Regions from separate parts of the Pseudomonas sp. ZY71 genome, predicted to be linked through region 2. Evidence: riboswitches for the same ligand, from Rfam matches in the RefSeq annotation. Region 2 holds a riboswitch; the other holds the start of a gene.
The links. Region 2 has a riboswitch for manganese ahead of VY732_RS24605 (TMEM165/GDT1 family protein). Riboswitches for the same ligand answer to the same signal wherever they lie in the genome.
Positions count from the first base shown of each region.

Region 1: another riboswitch for manganese. It lies ahead of mntP (manganese efflux pump MntP); the one in region 2 lies ahead of VY732_RS24605 (TMEM165/GDT1 family protein).

Region 1 is NZ_CP144274.1:3,724,755-3,736,064, forward strand. It holds gene VY732_RS16530 (sialidase family protein) at 1-1,060, opposite strand, end outside; gene VY732_RS16535 (cytochrome b/b6 domain-containing protein) at 1,111-1,656, opposite strand; gene VY732_RS16540 (PepSY domain-containing protein) at 1,656-1,922, opposite strand; gene VY732_RS16545 (response regulator) at 2,092-2,754, shown strand; gene VY732_RS16550 (ATP-binding protein) at 2,751-4,124, shown strand; yybP-ykoY riboswitch at 4,188-4,359, shown strand; gene mntP (manganese efflux pump MntP) at 4,368-4,931, shown strand; gene VY732_RS16560 (DUF72 domain-containing protein) at 4,933-5,649, opposite strand; gene VY732_RS16565 (thiamine pyrophosphate-requiring protein) at 5,803-7,590, opposite strand; gene VY732_RS16570 (APH(3')-II family aminoglycoside O-phosphotransferase) at 7,775-8,545, shown strand; gene VY732_RS16575 (DUF2798 domain-containing protein) at 8,682-8,957, opposite strand; gene VY732_RS16580 (LysR family transcriptional regulator) at 9,081-9,992, shown strand; gene VY732_RS16585 (alpha/beta hydrolase family protein) at 10,071-11,147, shown strand; gene VY732_RS16590 (GFA family protein) at 11,150-11,310, shown strand, end outside.
Region 2 is NZ_CP144274.1:5,559,074-5,570,383, reverse strand. It holds gene VY732_RS24645 (hypothetical protein) at 1-31, opposite strand, end outside; gene VY732_RS24640 (hypothetical protein) at 225-503, shown strand; gene VY732_RS24635 (1-acyl-sn-glycerol-3-phosphate acyltransferase) at 564-1,727, opposite strand; gene VY732_RS24630 (CPXCG motif-containing cysteine-rich protein) at 1,870-2,052, shown strand; gene VY732_RS24625 (putative signal transducing protein) at 2,062-2,322, shown strand; gene VY732_RS24620 (SOS response-associated peptidase) at 2,359-2,982, shown strand; gene VY732_RS24615 (methyl-accepting chemotaxis protein) at 3,190-5,331, opposite strand; gene VY732_RS24610 (M48 family metallopeptidase) at 5,594-6,412, shown strand; gene VY732_RS24605 (TMEM165/GDT1 family protein) at 6,551-7,135, opposite strand; yybP-ykoY riboswitch at 7,223-7,347, opposite strand; gene VY732_RS24600 (class I SAM-dependent methyltransferase) at 7,398-8,396, opposite strand; gene VY732_RS24595 (2-hydroxyacid dehydrogenase) at 8,428-9,393, opposite strand; gene VY732_RS24590 (LysE family translocator) at 9,485-10,114, shown strand; gene VY732_RS24585 (AraC family transcriptional regulator) at 10,232-10,996, opposite strand; gene VY732_RS24580 (MFS transporter) at 11,082-11,310, shown strand, end outside.

The DNA.
Region 1 (11,310 bases), 1.8 Mb from region 2:
CTTTGTACGCCTCGGGCGAGAACGGCTGACCGAGCGGATCCGGTGACTGATCGAGTTCAATCACACTGCGCCAGTCGTTGAGATTGGCATCGGTGCCGTACAGGCTCAATTTGAAACGCCCGTCGCGCAGGTCGTTGAGCGCGACCAGCAAACCGTCGTCAGCCGTGCCTACCGCTGCCAGCGACGAGTTGGGGTTGGCCGGCTCCAGCGGATACGGTTCGCTCCAGGTCTGGCCGGCATCGTCGGTGCGGCTGGCCAACACGCGATGATGGGTGTCACCGGCATAACGCAGCATCGCCACGGCGCGGCGGCCATCCAGCGGCACGATGGTCGGCTGCAACGAGTGCTTGCCACGGCTGATGCGGAATTTGTCGATGACTGCACCGTCGGCGCTCAGGTACAGGTACTCGGCGAACTTGCCCATGAACTCGTGATACACCGGCAAGCCGATCGAGCCATCGGCATGGAACACCGGCGCCGCGCGTACCAGTGTGCTGATGTTGAAAAACGGCGAGGTGATCAACTGACGCGGCGTCGACCATTCACGGCCCATGTCGGCAGAGACCATCACGTTGATCGCACTGGTGGCCCAACCGCCTACGGACACCGAGACGTAGAACATCCACAAGCGCCCGTCCGGCGCGAGCGCGATCACCGGGTTACCGAGCTTGCGGATATAGCGCTGGGTGCCGTCGCGGGTTTGCTCGCGGGTGGCCAGCACCTGTTCGGCGCCCCACTCCGCACTTTTTGCATCAAAGCGCGCCGTGCGGATCTGCACGTCGGCAGCGCCTTCGCGCGAGCCGGCAAACCACACGGCCATCAAGTCCCCGCCAGGCAGCGCGGTGACCGAAGAGGAATGCACAAAATCATCCAGTTGCGAGGAAACGAAACGACTGCTGTACATCGGTTCCGACGCTTGCATTGCGCCATCGACCGGCGCTGTCGACAACGCAAATGGCGCCAGCACATGGGGTGGATGACTGCGCCACGCGGCCAGAAAGATCAGGCACACCGCGAGGCTGCCGAGAATGAACGTCAAGCGAAAGGACAACGCACGCATAAGGGGCTCGCGGCAAGGACAGGAGGGTTAACAATGGGCAGACGTCCTTGTCAGCGCGTCGAATCATTTGGCAATCGGCGACGGCGCCCGGTGAGCATCGACAACGGCAAGTTGTCGCGAACCTGAAAACTTTCAAACACGGCAGCAGCGATGTGAATGCACACCAGCACAAGCAGACTGTCGGCCGCCGTTTCGTGGACCGACAACGGCCAATCGGCACCCCACAAGGCGTCGATTTCTTCCATCGCCCAGCCACTGAGACCCACGGTGAACAACGCCAGCAACATCAGGATCATCACCAGCGCACCGATCGGCGAGTGGCCGAGGCGATGCTCGGGCCGCCCGGCGAGCAGTGAGCGCGCATGGGCCAGCAGGCGCGTCGGGGTCGGCCAGAAGTCCGCCCAACGGGCACTGCGCGGCCCGATAAATCCCCACACCGTGCGTACCAGCAACCAACCCATGGCGTAATAGCCGAGCCAGACATGCCAGTCGTCACCCGCTTCATTGAAGAAATAATTGGCGACGAAGACGCCCGCAATCGACAGATGAAACAGCCGCACCACGGGATCCCACAGGCGTAGGGACGCGCTCGGCATCAGCCCTTGATCTCGGTCTTGACCGCTTTACCGCTGACCGGGTCGTGGTAGATCTCGACCTTGCGCTTGTCCTTGTCGAAGCCGTAGATCTCGTAGCAGTTGCCGTCGGTGACCTTGAACTTGCTGATCTCGTAACCCTGGGCTTTCAGCTGTTCCTGAAAGGCCTTCTGGTCTTGCCATTGCGAGCGCTCGGCAGTGGTGCATTGCGGGCCGGCAATGGCCAGAGGGCTGGCGACGATCAAAGACAACAGCAGCAGTTTGCGCATGGAATCACTCTCGCTGGATGAGAAAGACCTCACTGTGCAAAAGCAACCTTAGTGAAAGCTTAGTTGGCAACGAACCGTTACATCTTTCCCGTCGGATGGCCTGCCAAGACGCTCGGCGCGGCGGCATGATGCCGTCCATCCCAACCCGTTCCGCCAACAGAGAATCACCATGCGCCTGCTTCTGGTCGAAGATGATCGTGCCCTCGGACAAGGCATTCGCGTTGCCCTGAGCAACGAGGGCTATACCCTCGACTGGTTGCAGGACGGGGTCAGTGCCTTGCATGCCCTGCGCAGTGAAAGCTTCGATCTGCTGCTGCTTGACCTCGGCCTGCCACGGCTCGACGGTCTGGCCTTGCTGCAACAACTGCGCAGCGAACAACGGGACCTGCCGGTGCTGATCCTCACCGCCCGCGATGGCACCGCCGAGCGCATCGCCGGCCTCGATGCCGGCGCCGACGACTACCTGATCAAACCGTTCGATGTCGATGAGTTGAAGGCGCGCATCCGCGCGTTGCTGCGGCGCAGTCAGGGCCGCGCGCAACCTGTGCTGGAACATGCCGGCGTGTGCCTTGATCCGGTCAGTCAACAAGTCACCTGGCACGGCAACGAGGTGGTGGTGACGCCGATGGAATATCAACTGCTGCATCAACTGCTGGCCCGGCCTGGCAAAGTCGTCACCCGCGAGCGTCTTTCGGGGGCGCTGTATGGCTGGCAGGAACGGGTCGAGAGCAACACCCTCGAAGTGCTGATCCACAACCTGCGCAAAAAACTCTCGACCGAGTTGATCCGCACCGTACGCGGCGTCGGTTACGTGGTGGCGGGCAAAGCATGATCTCGATACGTGCGCGGATTCTGGTACCGGTGCTGATCCTGGTGTTGATGGGCGATGTGCTGATCAGTTGGCTGGTATTGCGCGACAGCCATCATGAAATCGAAGAGGTCTACGACGCACAACTGGCGCAGAGCGCACGCCTGCTTCAGGGTGTGCTGGCGCAACGCGCCCCAGGCGATAACGACTGGCAGCGGCTGCATCAGGCCTTCGATGAAGCGATGAGCCGGGTCGGCGATGGCGAGGCAGCACATCCCTACGAAACCCGTCTGACCTTTCAGGTCTGGCGCAGCGACGGGCAATTGCTGATGCGCTCGGCCGAAGCACCGGAACTTACTGCGCCGCCGACCACCCTCGGTTCTCATGATCTGATGGAAAACGGCCGCGACTGGTGCGCCTTTCTGCTCAAGGACGCGCAGCAAGGGTTGTTGATCTGGGTGGGTGAACGCGATGACATTCGGCAGGATCTGATCGAGCGTATTGTTGGCCACACGTTGTGGCCGAGCGTGATCGGCGTACCAGTGCTGACGGTTCTGATCTGGCTGACGATTGGCTGGGGGCTGCAACCGTTGCGCGCCATGGCGCAGACCATTCGCGGGCGCAACACCGACAGCCTCAAGCCGCTGAACCTCAGGCCCCTGCCCCACGACCTTGAACCGATGCAAACCGCGCTCAATCGCCTGCTGCAGCAGATCGACAATCTGCTCGCCCGCGAACGCCGCTTTATCGCCGATGCCGCCCATGAATTGCGCACGCCGCTAGCGATCCTGCGCATCCATGCGCAAAACGCGCAGCTTGCCAGTACCGCGCAACAACGCGAAGAAGCGCTGGAGTTTCTGGTCAGCGCCGTAGACCGCGCGACCCGTATTGCCAGCCAGTTGCTGACCATGGCGCGCATCGAGCCGCGCCTGGCCAACCCGCAAAATAGTCCGGTGGAACTTACCGCGCTGGTGCGCGAAGAACTCGCTGAACTGGCGCCACTGGCCTGGGAAAAGGACGTCGAACTGATTCTCGACAGCGATCATCACTGCCCGGTCGAAACCGATCCTGTGGCGCTGGCCATCGCCCTGCAGAATCTGGTCACCAACGCCTTGAACTTCGCCCCGCCCGGCAGCGAAGTGCGCGTGCAGGTCCAGCCGCAGGCATCCGGCGCGGTTTACATCAGTGTCGAGGACGCTGGTCCCGGCATCGACGAAGCCGACTACGCGCGTCTGTTTGAGCGTTTCTACAGCCACGGCCACGCCAATGGCGCCGGATTGGGCCTGGCGATTGTGCAGATGATCGTCAGCAAGGTCGGCAGCACCCTGCAGCTATACAACCTGCCGCAGGGGGGCTTGTGTGCTGAATTGCGCATCAACGAGAAACCCGCGTGACGTGCTGCACCTGACGTCAGACGCAATGGTTTGGACGAAATTTTCATATCGACCTGTTAAGATCCGCAGCCTCGTTGGGGAGTAGCCTGTTTCCGAGCCTTTCGGAAGCGTTCGTATCAACATTCTCGGCAACATGCCGTGGTGCGAACACCTTTTGGTTGGTGAGACCGACGACACATCCATGCCTAAAGTCGGGCGTGTGGTTGTGTCGTTGACTCATAGCCCGACTGGAAGTGTGCCCCCGTGAATCCTGTTTCCCTCATTTTCCTCGCTCTGGCCATGTCCACGGATGCGTTCGCCGCCGCCATCGGCAAAGGCTCCAGCCTGCACAAACCACGCCTCACCGAAGCCCTGCGCACCGGTTTGATCTTCGGCGTGATCGAAGCCATCACGCCCATCATCGGCTGGTTGATCGGTCAGGCAGCGACTCGCTGGGTGGCTGAATGGGACCACTGGATCGCCTTCACCCTGCTGCTGGTTCTCGGCCTGCACATGATCTACAACGGTCTGAAACACGAAGAAGAAGAGGAAGAAAAACCCGGTTCGCACTCCTTCCTGATTCTCGCCGTTACCGCGTTTGCCACCAGCATCGATGCCCTCGCGGTCGGCGTCGGCCTGGCGTTTGTCGACGTGAACATCTGGGTCGCGGCAGCGGCGATCGGTCTGGCGACCATGACCATGGTGACTATTGGCGTGATGCTCGGCCGAGTGCTCGGTGCTGTGGTTGGCAAGCGTGCGGAAATCGTCGGGGGCGTGGTGCTGATGATTGTCGGTGCGACGATTCTGTATGAGCACCTGTCGGCCTGATTCAAGCGGAGGTCAGCGTCGCCAGCGCCAAGGCATTGCCCAGCGCTGCGCCGCTGGCGGTATTGTCGAAAATGCACCAGGTCGTGGCACCTGCAGCGGTCGCTGACAGCAAGGCGTGTGCGAGGTGTTGCAGATAAGGTGAATCGTAGGCGCTGTGGTAAATGCGCGGTGAGCCGTGCAGGCGCCAATACTGGGTTCCCGTCCAGCCGGCTGGCGAAATATCACGGCTGATGCGCGCAGGATCAACTGCTGCTTGGGTGATCCGGTGAGTCATTAATATCGGCTCGGCGCTGACCCACGATTCATGCCTTGGCTCGAGCACCACTGCGCCGGAGAAGCGCTCGCGCAATGTCGTGAAAAAGGTTTCGGCGCTGGCGGCGTCAAACGCCAGCGAAGGTGGTAACTGCACCAGCAAGCAGCCCAAGCGTTCGCCCAGACCGCCGCATTCAGCCAGAAACCTGTCCAGCGCCGCCTCGCAACCTGCCAGGCGTAACTCATGGGTGATGTGTTTGGGCATTTTCACCGAAAACCGGAAGGCCTCCGGTACGCCATCGGCCCAACGCTCATAGGTTTGCCGGCGATGCGGACGGTAGAACGAGCTGTTGATTTCCACGCCATTGAGGCGCGCGGCGTAGCGCTGCAAATGCGTGCCCTCCAGGGGAAATACCGGCCAGTGTTCGCGCCCCAGACTCCAGCCGGCACAACCGATGAAAATCAAAAGCACACCTCCGGGTTTCTCCTGCCTGATCGTTCCTACGCTCTGCGTGGGAATGCCTCAAGGGACGCTTCGCGTCCAGTGACGCGGAGCGTCACGGGCTGCATTACCACGCCGAGCGTGGGAACGATCAAATCAATCTTCCGTGTAAACCGGTTATTTTTTCCCGGGCAACACGGCGCCGAGCACCTGCTTGGCGGTTTGCACGATCACCCCGGCTTCATCCGGATCGCCCTTGAACAATGTCGTGGCGAATTTCTTCGCCTGCTCAAGCTTGATGTGCGGCGGCAAGGGCGGCACGTTCGGGTCGGTCTTGAACTCGATCACCACCGGCACTTCCGAGGCCAGTGCCTTTTCCCACGCAGCGGCGACGTCTTCTTCGCGATCGACAAAGATGCCTTTCAGGCCAATGGAAATGGCGAACAAGTGGTAAGGCACGTCCGGGATACTTTGCGACGCTTCGAACTTCGGATCGCCCTCCATCACCCGCTGCTCCCACGTGACCTGATTGAGATCCTCGTTGTTGAACACCGCGCAGATCCATTTCGGACTCGCCCACTGCCGCCAGTATTTGGCGACGGTGATCAGTTCGGCCATGTTGTTCATCTGCATCGCGCCATCGCCCACCAACGCAATGACCGAACGCTCGGGATAAGCAAACTTCGCGGCAATCGCGTAAGGCACAGCGGCGCCCATGGACGCCAGGCCACCGGACAACGAGCACTGCATGCCACGGCGGATTTTCAGGTCACGGGCGAACCAGTTGGCGCAGGAGCCGGAGTCGCTGGTGATGATGGCCTCATCGGGCAAGCGTGGCGACAGCTCATAGACCACTCGTTGCGGGTTGACCGGATCAGCCTTGGCCATGGCGCGTCTTTCGAGGGTTTTCTCCCAACTGCTGCGCCAGCCTTCGACTTTCTTGCGCCACTTGTTGGAGGTTTTCTGCTCGAGCAGTGGCAATAACGCGGCGAGGGTTTCCGCCGAGTCGCCGACCAGATTGACCTCCATCGGATAACGCAGGCTGAGCATGTCCGGCTGCAAATCGATCTGTACACCGCGCGCCTGACCTTCCTTGGGCAGAAATTCCGAGTACGGAAAACCTGAGCCGATCATCAGCAAAGTGTCGCATTCGTTCATCAGTTTGTAGCTCGGTTCGGTGCCGAGCAGGCCGATGCTGCCGGTGACCCAAGGCAGATCGTCCGGCAACGCGGCTTTGCCCAACAGGGCCTTGGCGACACCGGCGCCGAGCTTTTCGGCCACCGCGATGACTTGGTCGGTCGCCTGCAAAGCCCCGGCGCCAACCAGAATGGCGACCTTCTCGCCCGCATTCAAAACCGCGGCGGCCCGCTGCAGATCCTCGTCATAAGGCAGCACTTTGGGTTTCGTGTAACCCACCCCGGAATGTGCGGTGCCATGGGCGCGCGCCGGTGCTTCATACTTCAGTTCCTGCAAATCGTTGGGCAGAATCAGCGCGGTTACCCGGCGTTCGCCCACGGCCGTGCGCACTGCGCGATCGAGCAAATGCCGCACCTGCGAAGGCGCCGACGCCTGCTGCACAAATGCCCCGGCGACGTCTTTGAACATCGACACCAGATCAAGCTCTTGTTGATAGTGACTGCCGAGCGCGGTGCGTGCTTGCTGACCGACGATGGCCAACACCGGCATGTGATCCAGGCGTGCATCGTAAAGGCCGGTGATCAGGTGCGAGGCGCCGGGCCCGGAGGTGGCGATACACACCCCCAATTCCCCCGTGAACTTGGCATGCGCCGAGGCCATGAACGCGGCCATTTCTTCATGCCGTGCCTGGATGAATTCGATTTTTCCCTTGGCCCGACTGAGCGCGCCGAACACGCCGTTGATGCCGTCACCCGGGTAACCAAAAATCCGCGTAACGCCCCATTCGCTGAGCCGCTCAACCAGAAAGTCTCCCACTGTCATCGTCATCTCGATCCTCGTCTTTCTCCGCTGCATGGAGCTGTCCCGACAGAACATCCGCCGGGACGTGTAAGGGTCTGGACAGTTGGGTTGTTGGCGAAGTTTCGATGGATTTCCTGAACCGATCCGTGTTTGCGCACCAAACCGCCAGAACGGCACAATGCGCACTTCGATAATTGCAAGGACAAAAGACATGGATTTCCCCGCAGCATGGCGCAGCCAATTTGCCGGTGCGGCCATTGAACAGCAGACCATTGGCGAGTCGCGCGCCGATGTATGGCGGATTACACCTGCCGGGGCGGCGCCGCAGTTCGTCAAAACCGAACAAGTGATGACCTGGGGCGAGTTGCCCGGTGAAGTGCAGCGCTTACGCTGGCTGGCGACGCAGGATTTACCGGCGCCGCGTGTGCTCGACACCACCACGCAAGCGCAACACAACTGGCTGTTGATGACCGCCGTGCCGGGCCGGGATCTTGCCAGCAGCGAGCACCTTTCGCCGGAGCAGATCGTCGCGCTCGCGGCGCAGGCACTGCGCACACTGCACGCGGTGGCGATCGACAGTTGTCCGTTCGATCACAGTCTGGAGCAGAAGATCACACGGGCCCGCGAACACCTGCTCGCCGGGCTGATCGACGAAGAAGACTTCGATGATTCGCGCCTGGGACAATCCGCCGAAACCGTGTTCCAGCAGTTGCTCGCCACACGTCCGACGCAGGAAGATCTGGTGGTGACTCATGGCGATGCGTGCCTGCCCAATCTGCTCGCCGACGAGGGCCGCTTCAGTGGGTTTGTCGACTGCGGGCGACTCGGCGTCGCTGATCGTTATCAGGATTTGGCGCTAGCCGCGCACAGCATCACGGACAACCTTGGCGAGCAGTGGCTGCCGTTGTTTTTCGAGGTGTATGGCGTGGAGCCGGATCTACAGCGGATCGCCTTTTATCAGCTGCTCGACGAGTTTTTCTGAGGCACCCCACAAGACCTGTCTATCGGTGGTGAGGCCATTCGCGAGCAGGCTCGCTCCCACAGGGGATCGCGGTCTAAATGTGGGAGCGAGCCTGCTCGCGAAGACGTCAGAACAGTCACTGCCGAGACGGGGCGTTTCAACAATGCGGATGCACCGTCCACGCCACCAGTTTGATCACGATCGGCCGCACGACCAGGATGCACATGAACGCCGCGGGCATCGCCAGCTTGTAGGCATGCAAGGCATTACTCAGGTAGTCGTTATCAATGCCGGAATTGGCGGCGGTGATCACCAGCGACATCAGAAACGCCATGATCGTCGCCATGTACAGTGCAAACACATACGGCGTGGCACGCGGCGACAGCTTGCGGCGGCTGATGATCAAGGCTTCGGCGTTGGTTCTTTGATTCATATGGCTTTTCCATCCAGTGACAGGGAGACCGCACGTTAGCAAGGCCGCACCCGCGTAACTAGACGATCAACCGCAGGTACTTTATAAAGCAGAACTTACGAATCAACCCTCAGCGGGACATTAATGAACCTGTTAGCGGCGATTGCCAGTTTTATCAAAGTGGTGGAATCGGGCTCGATTGTCGGCGCCGCGAAGATTCTGGGCGTCAGTGCGGCGGCGGTGAGCCAGACGATCAATCGGCTGGAAGCGCACCTCGGCGTGCGGTTGTTGCAACGCACCACGCGCAGCATGGCGCTCACCGAAAACGGCGCGGTTTATTACGAAAAAGTCCGCCGAATTGCGGCAGATCTGGAAGCCGCGCAAAGCTCGATCAGCAGCGATGACAGCGAGTTGCAGGGCCGACTGAGCATCGCCTCGACCTCCGCGTTCGGCCGCCATGTGCTGGCCGCGCTGATCGCCGGTTTCGCCGCGCTGCACCCGCGCCTGCTGATCGAACTGTCGACCAGCAATGGCAAGATCAATCACATTCAGGACGGCATCGATCTGAGCCTGCGGATCACGCCGCAACTGGAGGACGGCATCGTCGCGCGCAAGATCGTTTCGCTGCCCTTCATCATGTGCGCCGCGCCGGCTTATCTTCAGCGCGCCGGGTGGCCGCAATCGCCGGATGATTTGCAAAACCATGCCTGCCTGGCTTTTCGTTATCCCCTGGACGGACGTTTTCTGCGCTGGACGTTTACTCGCGACGGCGAGCGTTTCGACGCCCCTATCAATGCCACCGCCATCAGTGATGACATCGATGCGCTGGCGCAAATGGCGGTTCACGGCGCAGGGGTCACGCGACTGGCGGAGTTTGTTGCGGCACCTTATCTGGCGAGCGGGCAGTTGGTGCCGCTGTTTGAACACAGCGTTGTCGAGCCGATGGACATCTACGCCTGCGTACAGGAACGGGCGGCGATGACGCCGAAGGTCAAAGCCTTTCTCGATTACCTGAGCGCGCATCTGGCCACGCGATGGCCGCTGGAAAATGTTTAAGACGCAGGGCTCGCTGAAGCGCGAGAATTCGGGCAAAGTCCATCTCGCCCAAACGGCCCATCACGGAAGATAACAACAATGAAAAAGTCTCTCGGCGCTCTACTACTGATCTGCTTGAGCAGCCACGTATTAGCTGACACCCAACCCGTCGGTTTCCAGTACGCCACGCTGGCCGATCCGCGCAACGAGCGCCCGCTGGAAATGGTCGTCTGGTACCCGAGCGCGACCACCGACGCGACGCCACAATTGTTCGGCGACAACCCGGTCTTCGTCGGCGCCCCTGCCGTGCTCGACGCCCCGGCCGCCAGCGGCGCGCATCCGTTGGTGGTGCTTTCCCACGGCTATGGCGGAAGCTGGATCAACCAGACCTGGCTGGCCAGTGCGCTGGCGCATCAGGGTTACATCGTCGCTGCAGTCAACCATCCCGGCACCACCAGCCGCGATCGCAGCCCACAAGCGGCGGCACAACTGTGGCAACGCCCGGTCGACCTCAGCCGGGCCATTGATGCTGTGACGGCGCAACCGGAAAAATTCGGCGCGGTGACCAAGGATCGAATTGCCATTGTCGGCCATTCACTCGGCGGCTGGACCGTGCTCGAAGCCGGCGGCGCGCGCTTCGACCCCGAGCGTTTTGCCAAAGACTGCAAGGTCCACACGCAACTGGCCAGTTGCACCGCCTACCAACAAATGAACACTGCAAGCACCGCGCAAGCGAAAGCTCAATTGGCCGCCGACTGGCGTGACAAGCGCGTTACTGCCGTGGTGTCACTGGACTTGGGGCTGTCGCGCGGAATGACCGATGCAAGCCTGGCGGCCTACCCCGTGCCGATTCTGGTGATCGCTGCCGGCGTACCGTCGAAAGAACTGCCCGCGCAACTGGAATCGGTCGACCTCGCCAAACGCCTGCCAAAAACCTCATCACGTTTCGTCGAGATCAGCGACGCCAGTCACTTCAGTTTCATGGCGATCTGCAAACCTGGCGCCGTGGCCATGCTCGACGAGGATGTACCGGGCGACAGCATTATCTGCACCGATGGCGAGGGCGGCCGCCCACGCGCAGAGATCCAGCAACAGGTGATTTCCCTGATTACCGGGTTTCTGGCGCCTTCACTTGACCGCTTGAAACCAGCCATCACTTACCAGGATCCCCGATAACAATGCTCACGCCCTCCCCTCAGACCTTCCGGGGCAGCTGCCTGTGCGGAGCGGTGAAATACCAGATCCGCTCACGGCCCAAAGCGCTTTCGCATTGCCATTGCAGCCAATGCCGCAAAAGCCACGGCGCGGCGTTTGCCAGCTATGGCAGCGTGCAGCGCCA
Region 2 (11,310 bases):
ACAGACGATCCTGGTTTTCAGCGTGAAGCATTTCGCGTTCCATGTGTGTTTCGAGGCGCGCAGGGTGGCCTATCCACATGACGAAGCCGTGACACAGGACAGCCATCGGTCGATTGTCAGGTTATTTGTCGTAAAGACTGGGGTTGAACCGGCAGGTTTGGTTAGAATCCGCGCCGCGGTCGTCGATCTGGCGTCTGCCATACCGGTTCAGATAGAGGTCTGTGATGTCGCTGCACTTGATGACGCTGTTTACCGCCCATCCCGCCAAGTTGATCAACTTGCTGGCGCTGCTGTTGGCGTTTCCGGGCAGTTGGCTGCTGCACGCCACTCGCCGCCGTGAACAGCGCGCGATGGCCAGCATTGCCGCCCAGCGTCAGGCGCAGCCGAATGCCGAGCCGATCCTGGACTGGGCGACCTTGCGCATGAACCGGTTTTTCTATCGCTTCGGTTTTGCTTGCCTCGCTCTGGCCCTGGTCGTTTCCTGGATCAGCACGCGCTTCTAAAAGCTTCAGGCATAAAAAACGGCGCCCGAAGGCGCCGTTTTTGCGTCAGGTGGAAACCGCTTACAGCGGCAACCCAGCCTTGACCCGGTACTGATTGCGCACCGGCGTCGCGTATTGCAGCACCAGATACGGACGGTGCTCTGCAGGGCAAGCATCCAGCCGGCTCTGCCATTCTTCCTGCGCCTTGGCCAGTTCATCCGCCGGGAATACCTCGGCAGCTTTCGGCACATTCAACTGCGGATCAGCATCGGCCCACTGCGCATACGCCAGGTAATGCACCGGGAATAACCGGTAGCCGCCGAGAATCTGCTTGTCCATTTCGACCGCCAATTGCTTGGTGTCTTCGAACAGCTCGGTGATTGGCGCGGCAAAGTTCACATGCACGCGGCCCTTGTAGCCGGTGATGCCCTTGGCGATGCTCACGTCATCCTCACCCGGCGCTTTCGCGTAGGTGCCGGTGGTGGCGCGGATGAACAGCTCGCGGGCCTTGGCCTGGTCGCACGGGTCGTATTCGTAGCTGATCGACACGGGGGTGACGTTCAACGAGCGAATGACTTCGCCGAACGGCTCATCCTTGCGGCTCATGTGGAACATCTTGAGGATCGCCGACTCGGTGCGATCATCGCCGTCCTTCGCCCGACCTTCGGCCTGAGCGATCCAGATCGAGGCGCAATCGTTGCGGATCGAGTGGTTGATGTACGCCGACAGCAGCTGATACGCGGCCATTTTCTCGCGACGGCCGGTGATCGAACGGTGGACGATGAAGCTCTTGTTCAGGCGCATCAGATCGCTGACAAACGGCTTTTGCAGCAGGTTGTCGCCAATTGCGATGCGCGGCGTCGGCAGGCCGGCGTGGTACACGGCATAGTTGACGAAGGCCGGGTCCATCACGATGTCGCGGTGGTTGGCGATGAACAGATAGGCGCTGCCGGACTTGAATTGCTCGACACCGGTGTAGGTCACGCCGTCGGTGGCGCGCTCGATGGTGTGGTCGACGTAGGACTCGACCTTGTCCTGTAAAGTCGCCACCGAGGTCACGTCGGCGAACTCACGACGCAGCCGATGGGCTATAAGTGGTTTGAGCATCCAGCCGAAAGCACCGGCAAAACGCGGGAAGCGGAAGTGGGTGAGGATATCTAGAAACGCCTTGTCGCCGAGCAGTCTTGCCAGTACCACAGGTACTTCGCTGTCGTCGTAAGGTCGGATGGCATCGAATTCGCCCATCATGCTCTCTTGTTGGAAACGGCTAGGGTAAGTAAAGGTTTTGATCGAAAACCCGCGGGGCACGGTCTGAAAAAGTAGCCAGACAAAAATAGCCCTGCAAATAGACCGGCGATTATACGCACAAGTCACTTGGGAGACCGCGATGCTGGAACCTGCTGAATACGAATGTCCCTATTGTGGGGAGCCTGTCGAGACGACGGTGGACTTGTCCGGCGGCGATCAGACCTATATCGAAGACTGTCAGGTGTGTTGCCGGCCCATAACGTTCGTCTTGCAGGTCCATGAAGAGCACTGGTTTCTGGAAGTCTTCAGCGAAAACGAGTGAGGCGCGCCCATGCAGCGAATCTATGAGCCGGAAAACCTGATGGAAGGTGAAATGCTCAAGGGCATGCTCGCCAGCGAAGGCATAGAGGCGCACTTGATTGGCCGTGATTTGCTCGGTGGAACGGGCGAGCTGCCGATCTTCGGTCTGTTGGGCTTGTCTGTGGATAACGATCAGGCCGAATACGCCCGCGAGCTGATCACCGCGTACAATGCCGCGCTGCCGCTGCCCGGCGATGAACCGGAGAGCTTTCCCGGGACGCTGGTCTGTTAGGCTGAGCTTCGTTTTACTTCAGAGTCGTGTTGCCCCATGTGTGGACGTTATGCCCTGTTTCGCTGGAACCGCGATTTCGCGGCCCTGCCAGGTTTTCCCGCCGATCAGCAGGCGCAGTGGAACATTTCCCCCAATGATTCGGTGTTGATGCTGCGTGCCGGTGAAGATGGCCAGCGCGCTCTGGCCCGCGCCCGTTGGGGATTGACGCCGCCGTGGCTGACCGATTTGTCGAAAACACCGGCGCATGCCCGTGCTGAAACCGTAGCCGAGCAGCCGATGTTTCGTGAGGCACTGCGTCAGCGTCGCTGCCTGCTGCCGGCGAATGGTTTTTACGAGTGGCGTGGAACGCAGCGCAAGCGGCCGTTCTGGCTGACGCCGGGGGAAGGCTCGTCACTGTTTTTTGCGGCGATCTGGGAGGCGTATCCGGTACAGGAACAGGTGTGGTTGAGTACGGCGGTGATTACTCAACCGGCGTCGAGTCAGCGGCGGCCGTTGATTCTCGATGAGGCGGGGCAGGCGGCGTGGCTGGATCCTGAGACGCCGTTGCATGTGTTGCAGGGGCTGTTGGCCAGTGAACCGGCGGCGTTGCGTGAGCGGGTGTTGGCGAATCTGATCAATGATCCGAAGCTCAATGGGCCGGAGTGTTTGACTCCGGGCTAAAGCCTGCAGATCAAAAGCCCCTCACCCTAGCCCTCTCCCGGAGGGAGAGGGGACTGAATGGGGGATATTGAAGTAATACACCGACTTGAACGCTCTACTTTGAATCCATAATCGACTGGTTATTTCAGGTCGATGTATGACGGGAGACAACTCGGTCAGTCCCCTCTCCCTCTGGGAGAGGGTTAGGGTGAGGGGGCTCTTGGCTTTTCAGACCTTGAACTGATTGATCAACCGCCGCTGCTGCTCCGCCAGTTTGGTCAAATCGGCACTCGCCGAACTCGACTCATCCGCACCCCCCGCCACTTCATTCGCCACTTGCCCGATGTTGATCACATTGCGATTGATGTCATCGGCCACCGCGCTCTGTTCTTCCGCTGCGCTGGCAATCTGCGTGTTCATGTCGTTGATCACCGACACCGCCTGCGTAATCGTCTCCAGCGCCTCAGCCGCTTTCGCCGCGTGTTGCACGCTTTCATCAGTGCGGTTCTGACTGTCTTCCATGACCCGCACCACATCGCGAGTGCCCTGCTGCAGTTGCTGGATCATGGACTGGATCTCTTCGGTGGCTTTCTGGGTTTTCTGCGCCAGATTGCGCACCTCGTCGGCGACCACGGCAAAACCACGACCCTGCTCGCCGGCACGCGCCGCTTCAATCGCCGCGTTCAGCGCCAGCAGATTGGTCTGCTCGGCAATCCCGCGAATCGCCGTGAGGATCGCGTTGATGTTCTCGCTGTCCTTGGCCAGCGTCTGCACCACATCTACAGCCTTGCCGATTTCCAGCGCCAGCACGCCGATCGAGTTCGACGTGTCACGAACGATCTGCATGCCCTGACTCGCCGCCTGATCGGCATGGCTGGCCGCTTGTGCAGCCTGCGTCGCGTTACGCGCGACGTCCTGCGCGGTGGCGGTCATTTCCTGTACCGCCGTGGCCACCTGATCGATCTCGGCCATTTGTTTCTGGATGCCGATGTTGGTGCGAATGGCGATGTCGGCCGTGTGTTCCGAGGAATCGCTGACGCTCTGCACCGACGTGACCACCTGAGTGATCATCGCCTGCAACTTGGCGAGGAAGGTGTTGAAACCCTTGGCGATCGAGCCCAGTTCATCGCTGCGATCGCTGCTCAAGCGGCGGGTCAGATCACCTTCGCCCTGAGCGATGTCATTGAGCATCGCGACCATCTGCTTCAGCGGCCGGGCGATGCCGTGACCGACCAGCCAGATCACTAGCAGGCCGAGGCCGGCGATGAGCAGACCGACCATGGCCATACCGAAGGTGTCGGATTTACGCTGCGCATCCAGATCACCCTGCAGCTTCTGCAGATCAGCCATCACTGCATCGAGAGGCAATTGCAGCATCAATGTCCAGCGCGCGTCGGTCTGGCCGATGCCGAACGGCAGGTACAACTCGATGCGGCCCTTGTCCTTGTTGACCGAGTAAGTCACTTCGCCGCGCTTGAGATTGGCCATGTTGGCGGTCTGCTCGGCGTCGAGGATGTCGCTGACTTTTTCACCGAATTTGCTCGGGTCTTTGGTGTAGGCAACGATCCGGCCATTGCCGCCGATCAGCGCCATTTGCCCGGCGCCGCTGTAGAGCTTCTGGTTAGCAGCGAGGAGCATTTCCTGGATGAAGTTCACCGACAGGTCTGCACCGACGATGCCGTGGAAGGCACCATTGAGCATGATCGGTTCAATGAAGGAGGCGAGCATGACGATCTTGTCGCCGACCTTGTACGGCGCCGGATCGATCACGCAGGCTTTTTTGCTCTCTTTCGAGCACAGGTAGTACTCGCTGGCGCGCACGCCGGTGGACAGGGTTTTCTGGTCGTCGACGTCGACCAGTTTGTCCAGGCCGAGGGTGCCGTCGTCGTTGCGGAACCACCACGGCAGGAAGCGCCCGTTGGCCGCGTCGATGCCGATCACGCTGGTGCCGACGTAGGCCGCGTCATTGTGGTCGAGGGCGTTTTTTTCCCAGCCGATATACGTACCGAGAATTTTCGGGTTCTTTTCGACGTTTTCTTTGATCAGACTGATCAACTGCTCGCGACTGACGGTCAGGCGCGGCTGGCCATCGACGCCCGGTGTGCCGAGCAGGGCGTTGACCCGCACCAGTCCGCCGGCAATCAGCAGCGGCGCTTCGAGTTCGCGCTGGATCTGGCTGACCTGGGTTTGTGCCAGCGAAGTCAGGCGCTGTTCGATGACTTGCTCGAACTGCGCCTGGGTGCGCTGTTGCACCATCTCTTGCGTACGGGCGCCGGAAAACAGCGCGTACAGCACCAGCGCGGCCACCACGCTAAGGACGATGGCGCCGGCCAGGGCAGCGACGGAAAACTGGATCGACTTGAACTTCATGGGAGCTCCGCACGCAAGAGGACGTCTGCGCTGATGTATCGGCAGGCGGCATTGGGCCATGAGTGCGAGCAGGTGCAATTGCAAGCCGATGTCGTAAATGGATCAGTGCACGACGCAGTTGCTGCGGGCCTGGCGATCGCTGTGAATTTTTTACGACAGCTCAAGTGGGAAACGTCTGAAAGTCGCTGCAACACGTCTGTTGTATCTGGCGTCGATACAATTACCCGCCTAGGATACGCGCAGGTTTTCAGGGAGCTTTTGAATGAACAAGACATTGGTTGTAAGTGCACTGAGCGCAGCGCTGTTGCTGGCCGGTTGTCAGTCGGTCAACACCACCAGCGGCGGCGCCGTGGGTGTGGAACGCAAGCAGTACATGTTCAGCATGCTGTCCTCGCAAGAGGTCGACCAGATGTATGCCCAGTCGTATCAGAAGACTGTCGGTGAAGCCTCCAGCAAGGGTGTGCTGGACAAGACCAGTCCTGAGGCCAAGCGGGTTCAGGCGATTGCCAACCGCCTGATCGCCCAGGCGCCGAACTTCCGTCCGGATGCGGCGCAGTGGCAGTGGGAGGTCAATCTGATCAAGAGTGATGAACTCAATGCCAACTGCGGGCCTGGCGGCAAGATCATTTTCTACACCGGGCTGATCGATAGCCTGAAGCTGACCGACGATGAAATCGCCGCGGTCATGGGCCATGAAATCGCCCACGCTCTGCGCGAGCACGGTCGTGAAGCGATGTCCAAGGCCTACGGGATTGAAATGGCCAAGCAGGGCGCGGGTGCCTTGCTCGGTCTGGGTCAGGACAGTCTGGCGCTGGCCGATACTGTGGCCAACTACGGCATGACCCTGCCGAACAGCCGTGCCAACGAAAACGAAGCTGATCTGATCGGCCTGGAACTGGCTGCGCGCGCCGGGTACAACCCGAACGCCGCGATCACCTTGTGGAACAAGATGAGCAAGGCGTCGGAAGGTTCGCCGCCGGAGTTCATGAGCACTCACCCGGCTTCGACCAGCCGGATTGCCTCGTTGCAGGCGGCGATTCCGAAGGTTATGCCGCTGTACGAACAGGCGCCTAAATCCTGATGGATTTACAGGTCGGCTGACGGCCACTTCGCGAGCAGGCTCGCTCCCACATTTGGAATGCATTCCAAAGTGGGAGCGAGCCTGTCTCCGGGGGGCGTTCCGATGAAGAACGCTGACGCGGTCTATCGACTTACGCCGTCAAACCCAGCCACTGCTCTGCATCGCCTTGTACACCGCAACGATCGCCAGAATCATGAACGCCGACGCCGCGAGGCGACGGATCAAGGTCAGCGGCAATTTGTCCGCGGCAAAGTTACCCGCCAATACCACCGGCACGTTGGCAATCAACATGCCCGCCGTGGTACCGATAATCACCAGCCACAGTTCCGGATATTGCGCGGCGAGCATCACCGTCGCGACCTGGGTCTTGTCGCCCATTTCGGCGAGGAAAAACGCAATCAGCGTGGTCAGGAACGGCCCGAACTTGCGTGCGGTGCTGGTTTCATCGTCGTCCATTTTGTCCGGAACCAGCGTCCACAAAGCGGTGGCCGTAAAACTGGCGGCGAGAATCCAGTGCAGCGTCGCATTCGAGAAGAAACTGCCGAACCAGGCGCCTACCGCACCGGCTGCTGCGTGGTTGGCCAGGGTCGCAGCGACGATGCCGGCAATGATCGGCCAGGGTTTGCGAAAGCGAGCGGCGAGAATCAGCGCGAGCAGTTGCGTCTTGTCGCCGATTTCGGCCAAGGCAACGATTGCGGTGGGAACGAGTAACGAGTCCAGCATCAGGATTTCCTAAGGGGCGGGTCGACACGGCTATGACACGTACAGCCTTCCCGCCCCGGGTAAGGTGTGCGTGTCATAGGTCTTGTCAAACCCTGCGATCCGTCTGCTGCGGACGCTTGGGTCGCATACGCCATGATCTGAGGATCAAGTATGTTGACGTATGCCGGACGAGCTTGGCGCTCGTGGGAGACTACTCCCCTAGGACGGAGCGGATTCTGCCTAGGCAAATCCGATTGAGCAAGCCTCTTTTTTAAAAGAAGTTTCAGCCGCGCTTGGCCCGGTAAATCCGGAAACCATTGCCTTCAGCCTTGATCGCACACACGCCAAGATGCTCTTCGATCAGCGGTTGATACTTGAGGAAGCTGTTCGCCACCAAGCGTAGTTCGCCGCCATTTTTCAGATGTTTTGCCGCTTTTCGCAGCAAGTTCTCCGTGGCGAAATAATCGGTGTGCACGCCGACGTGAAACGGTGGATTGCTCAGAATTGCATTCAAACCCATCGGCGCAGCATCGATACCGTCACCAGTCAGCACTTCAGCTTCCAGACCGTTGGCCGCCAGCGTCAGACGGCTGCTGGCAGCAGCGAAAGCATCCACGTCCAGCAACGTCACTTGATTGTGCGGATAGCGACGTTTGACCGCAGCCCCCAACACGCCAGCGCCGCAACCGAAGTCGAGCAAATGGCCGCTCGGCAGCTTGTCCAGATGCTCCAGCAGCAGGGCGCTGCCGCGATCCAGTCGACCGTGGCTGAACACGCCCGGCAGGCTGATGACTTTCAACGGGCCTTCGGCCAGTGGCAATTCATAGGTCTGCGCCAGGCTTTCCAGGGATTTCGCTTCCGGGGCATTGGCCACGGTGACTTGCCAGAGCTGACAATGACGCGCGCTGTCGAGTTTGCGCGGCTTGCCGAACGGGTTGAGCTGCTTGGACGCGCCTTCGATGCCGCTGCGTTTTTCCCCGACCAGAAACACTTCGCGCCCGGCCAGACGTGAGGCCACAGCGTTGAGGATGTAATCGGTCAGGTCCTTGGACTTGGGCAGGAACACCACGGCGCTGTCGAATTCCCGCTCCGGGACATTCACGCCGAAATGGCTGCGGCCCTCGAAACGGGCGTCCAGCGCGGCTTGATCGCCGGCATGCCAGCACCAGCCGAATGCGTTGGGCAAGCGCCCAAGCAAATCGTCGGCGGGCAACCCGGCCAACAACAACGAACCCTGGAACAACTCGGGCTGACGAAGCAGTACTTCACTGCGCGGATCCATAACTGCTCCTCAAAAAAAGTGCCGCAGTTTATCAACTGACGACCCGCAGCGCCTTACCGCTGAAGAACGCTTGAGCGTTTTCGGTCAATTGGCCGACGATGCGTTGCCGTGCTTCGCGACTACCCCAGGCGTTGTGTGGCGTAACGATCAGGCGTGGGATGTCCGCCGCGAGCAACGGATTGCCTTGGGTCGGCGGCTCGACGCTCAACACATCAGTGGCCGCGCCGCCCAGATGCCCGGCGCGCAGAGCGTCGGCCAGTGCCTGTTCGTCGATCAGGCCGCCGCGTGCGGTGTTGACCACGAAGGAGCCGGGTTTCATCGAGGCCAGTTCGCGGGCGCCGATGAAGTGGCGAGTGTGTTCGTTGAGCGGGCAGTGCAGGGTGAGGGCGTCGATTTGTGGCAGCAGTTCATCCAGCGGCAGGCGATCCGGGCGAGCAGGGCGCCCGGGAATCTGCCCGAGCAACACGCGCATGCCAAACGCTTCGGCCAATCGCGCCACGGCGCCACCGAGTTCGCCATGACCGAGCAAACCGAGGGTTTTGCCTTCCAGCTCAACGATCGGATAGTCGAGCAGGCAGAATTGTTTCGCCTGCTGCCAGCGACCTTCGCCGACGGCTTTCTGATAATCGGCCAGACGCGTGGCGAGGTTGAGCAGCAACATGATCGTGTGCTGCGCCACCGACGGCGTGCCATAACCCTGGCAGTTGCACACGGTGATGCCCTGCGCGCGGGCGGCGGCGAGGTCAACGTTGTTGGTGCCGGTGGCAGTGATCAGAATCAGTTTCAGATCGGGGTTGGCGGCCATCGCGGCGGCGTCGATCAGGATCTTGTTGCTGATCGCCACTGTGGCACCTTGCAGGCGTTCGGCGACTTGTCCGGGCAACGTTTGGGCGAACAGCTGCAGATCGCTGAAACACTCGCGCAACGGACTGAGGTCGAGGTCGCCGAGATCCAGCGAAGGGTGATCAAGGAATACCGCGCGGCGCGTGTTCGTCATCAACTGTACCTTTTGTGCTGTGAGCGTTGGGCGTAATCTGCCGAGCCTACCAGATGAAACAAATTGATACGCTTGGCCGAAAGGAGCCCCCATGTACTGGACCGAGTTCTTGACCGTTGCACTGATCCACTTGTTGGCCGTCGCCAGCCCCGGCCCGGACTTTGCCGTTGTGGTGCGCGAGAGCGTGACCCACGGTCGCCGCGCCGGCACCTGGACCGCGCTGGGCGTGGGCACGGCGATTTTCCTCCACGTTGGTTATTCGTTGCTGGGGATCGGCCTGATCGTGTCGCAGTCGATCGTGCTGTTCAACGCCTTGAAATGGGCCGCAGCCGCTTACTTGCTGTACATCGGCTTCAAGGCGCTGCGCGCGCAACCGGCGAAAGTCGTGGCCGATGATCTGCACAAAGAGGCGGGCGTTCGCACCGCTCGCGGCGCGTTCACCTCAGGCTTCGTGACCAATGGTCTGAATCCGAAAGCCACGCTGTTCTTCCTGTCACTGTTCACCGTGGTGATCAATCCGCACACGCCACTGGCGGTGCAGGCCGGTTACGGGGTTTATCTGGCGGTCGCGACTGCGTTTTGGTTCTGTCTGGTGGCAATGCTGTTCAGTCAGCAACGTGTACGTGCCGGTTTCGCCCGCATGGGTCACTGGTTCGACCGCACCATGGGTGCGGTGCTGATCGCTCTCGGCGTGAAAATCGCGTTTACCGAGATGCATTGATCTCAGAACCGCGACTTGAACCTGTGGGAGCGAGCCTGCTCGCGAAGGCGTTGGGTCAGTCGACATTATTGGTGGCTGAAAGACCGCTTTCGCGAGCAGGCTCGCTCCCACAGGGTCTTACACAAGCTCGCTGAGCTTGCTCAGGGTATTCAGATATTCGCGGGGATTTTCCCCAAGCAAACGACGAAACATCGCGCTGAACGCCCGCGCGCTGCCGTAACCCAAATCCTGCGCCACACGCTGCACGCTGTCCCCGGCGAGCAGGCGCGGCAGGGCTTCCATCAGGCGCAGTTGCTGGCGCCAGGCGTTGAAACTCATCTGCACTTGTTGCTGAAACAGCCGTGCCAACGTGCGTGAGCTGGCGCCGACCTGCTGCGCCCAGTCTTCCAGCGTATTGGCATGATCGGGGGTGTGCAGCATTGCCAGACAGATGTTTTGCAGGCGCCGGTCAGTGGGCATCGGAATGTGCAGTGGCAGGTTTTCCAGGCTGGCAAGTTCCTCCAGCATCAGTTGCTGAATCAGCGGATTGTCGGCATGCGGCGCCCCTTGCACGGCTCGCAGGATCAGCTCGCGCAGCAGCGGCGTCACGGCCAATACGCAGCACTGATGCAGGCTGGCGGGTGACAATTCTGGCGCGATGAACAGCGAGCGCATCTGCACATCGCCGCTCATGAAAATCTCGTGCGCCACCTCGGGTGGAATCCATACCGCGCGACTCGGCGGAATCACCCACGCACCCGATTGCGTGACCACACGCATGATCCCGCTGACGGCATACAGCAGTTGCGCCTCGCGATGCAGGTGCAGCGGCTGGTGCGCGCCATCCAGATAATCCCGGGGGTAGGCGCTCACCGGGCCGTGTTCGAAGTGGCTGATTAACATGTCTGATTTGATGAGTTGCTTGGCAGGAATGCGCTTTACGGCCAACTTAGCATAAGCGCCACACAACAACGTAAAGCGTGCCGCCATGAATCAATCCCGTAATGTCATCCGCTACATCAACGCCGCCCATGTGATCGATCACATGTTCATGCTTATTTTTCCCGCCGCCGTGCTCGGCATGACTCAAGCGTTCGGTCTCGATTACGCCGCGCTGATCGGCCTGTCGCTGGGCGGCTTCATTGCCTTCGGCGCCTGTTCGCTGCCCGCTGGTTGGCTCGGCGATCACTGGAGTCGGCGGCAGATGATGCTGGTGT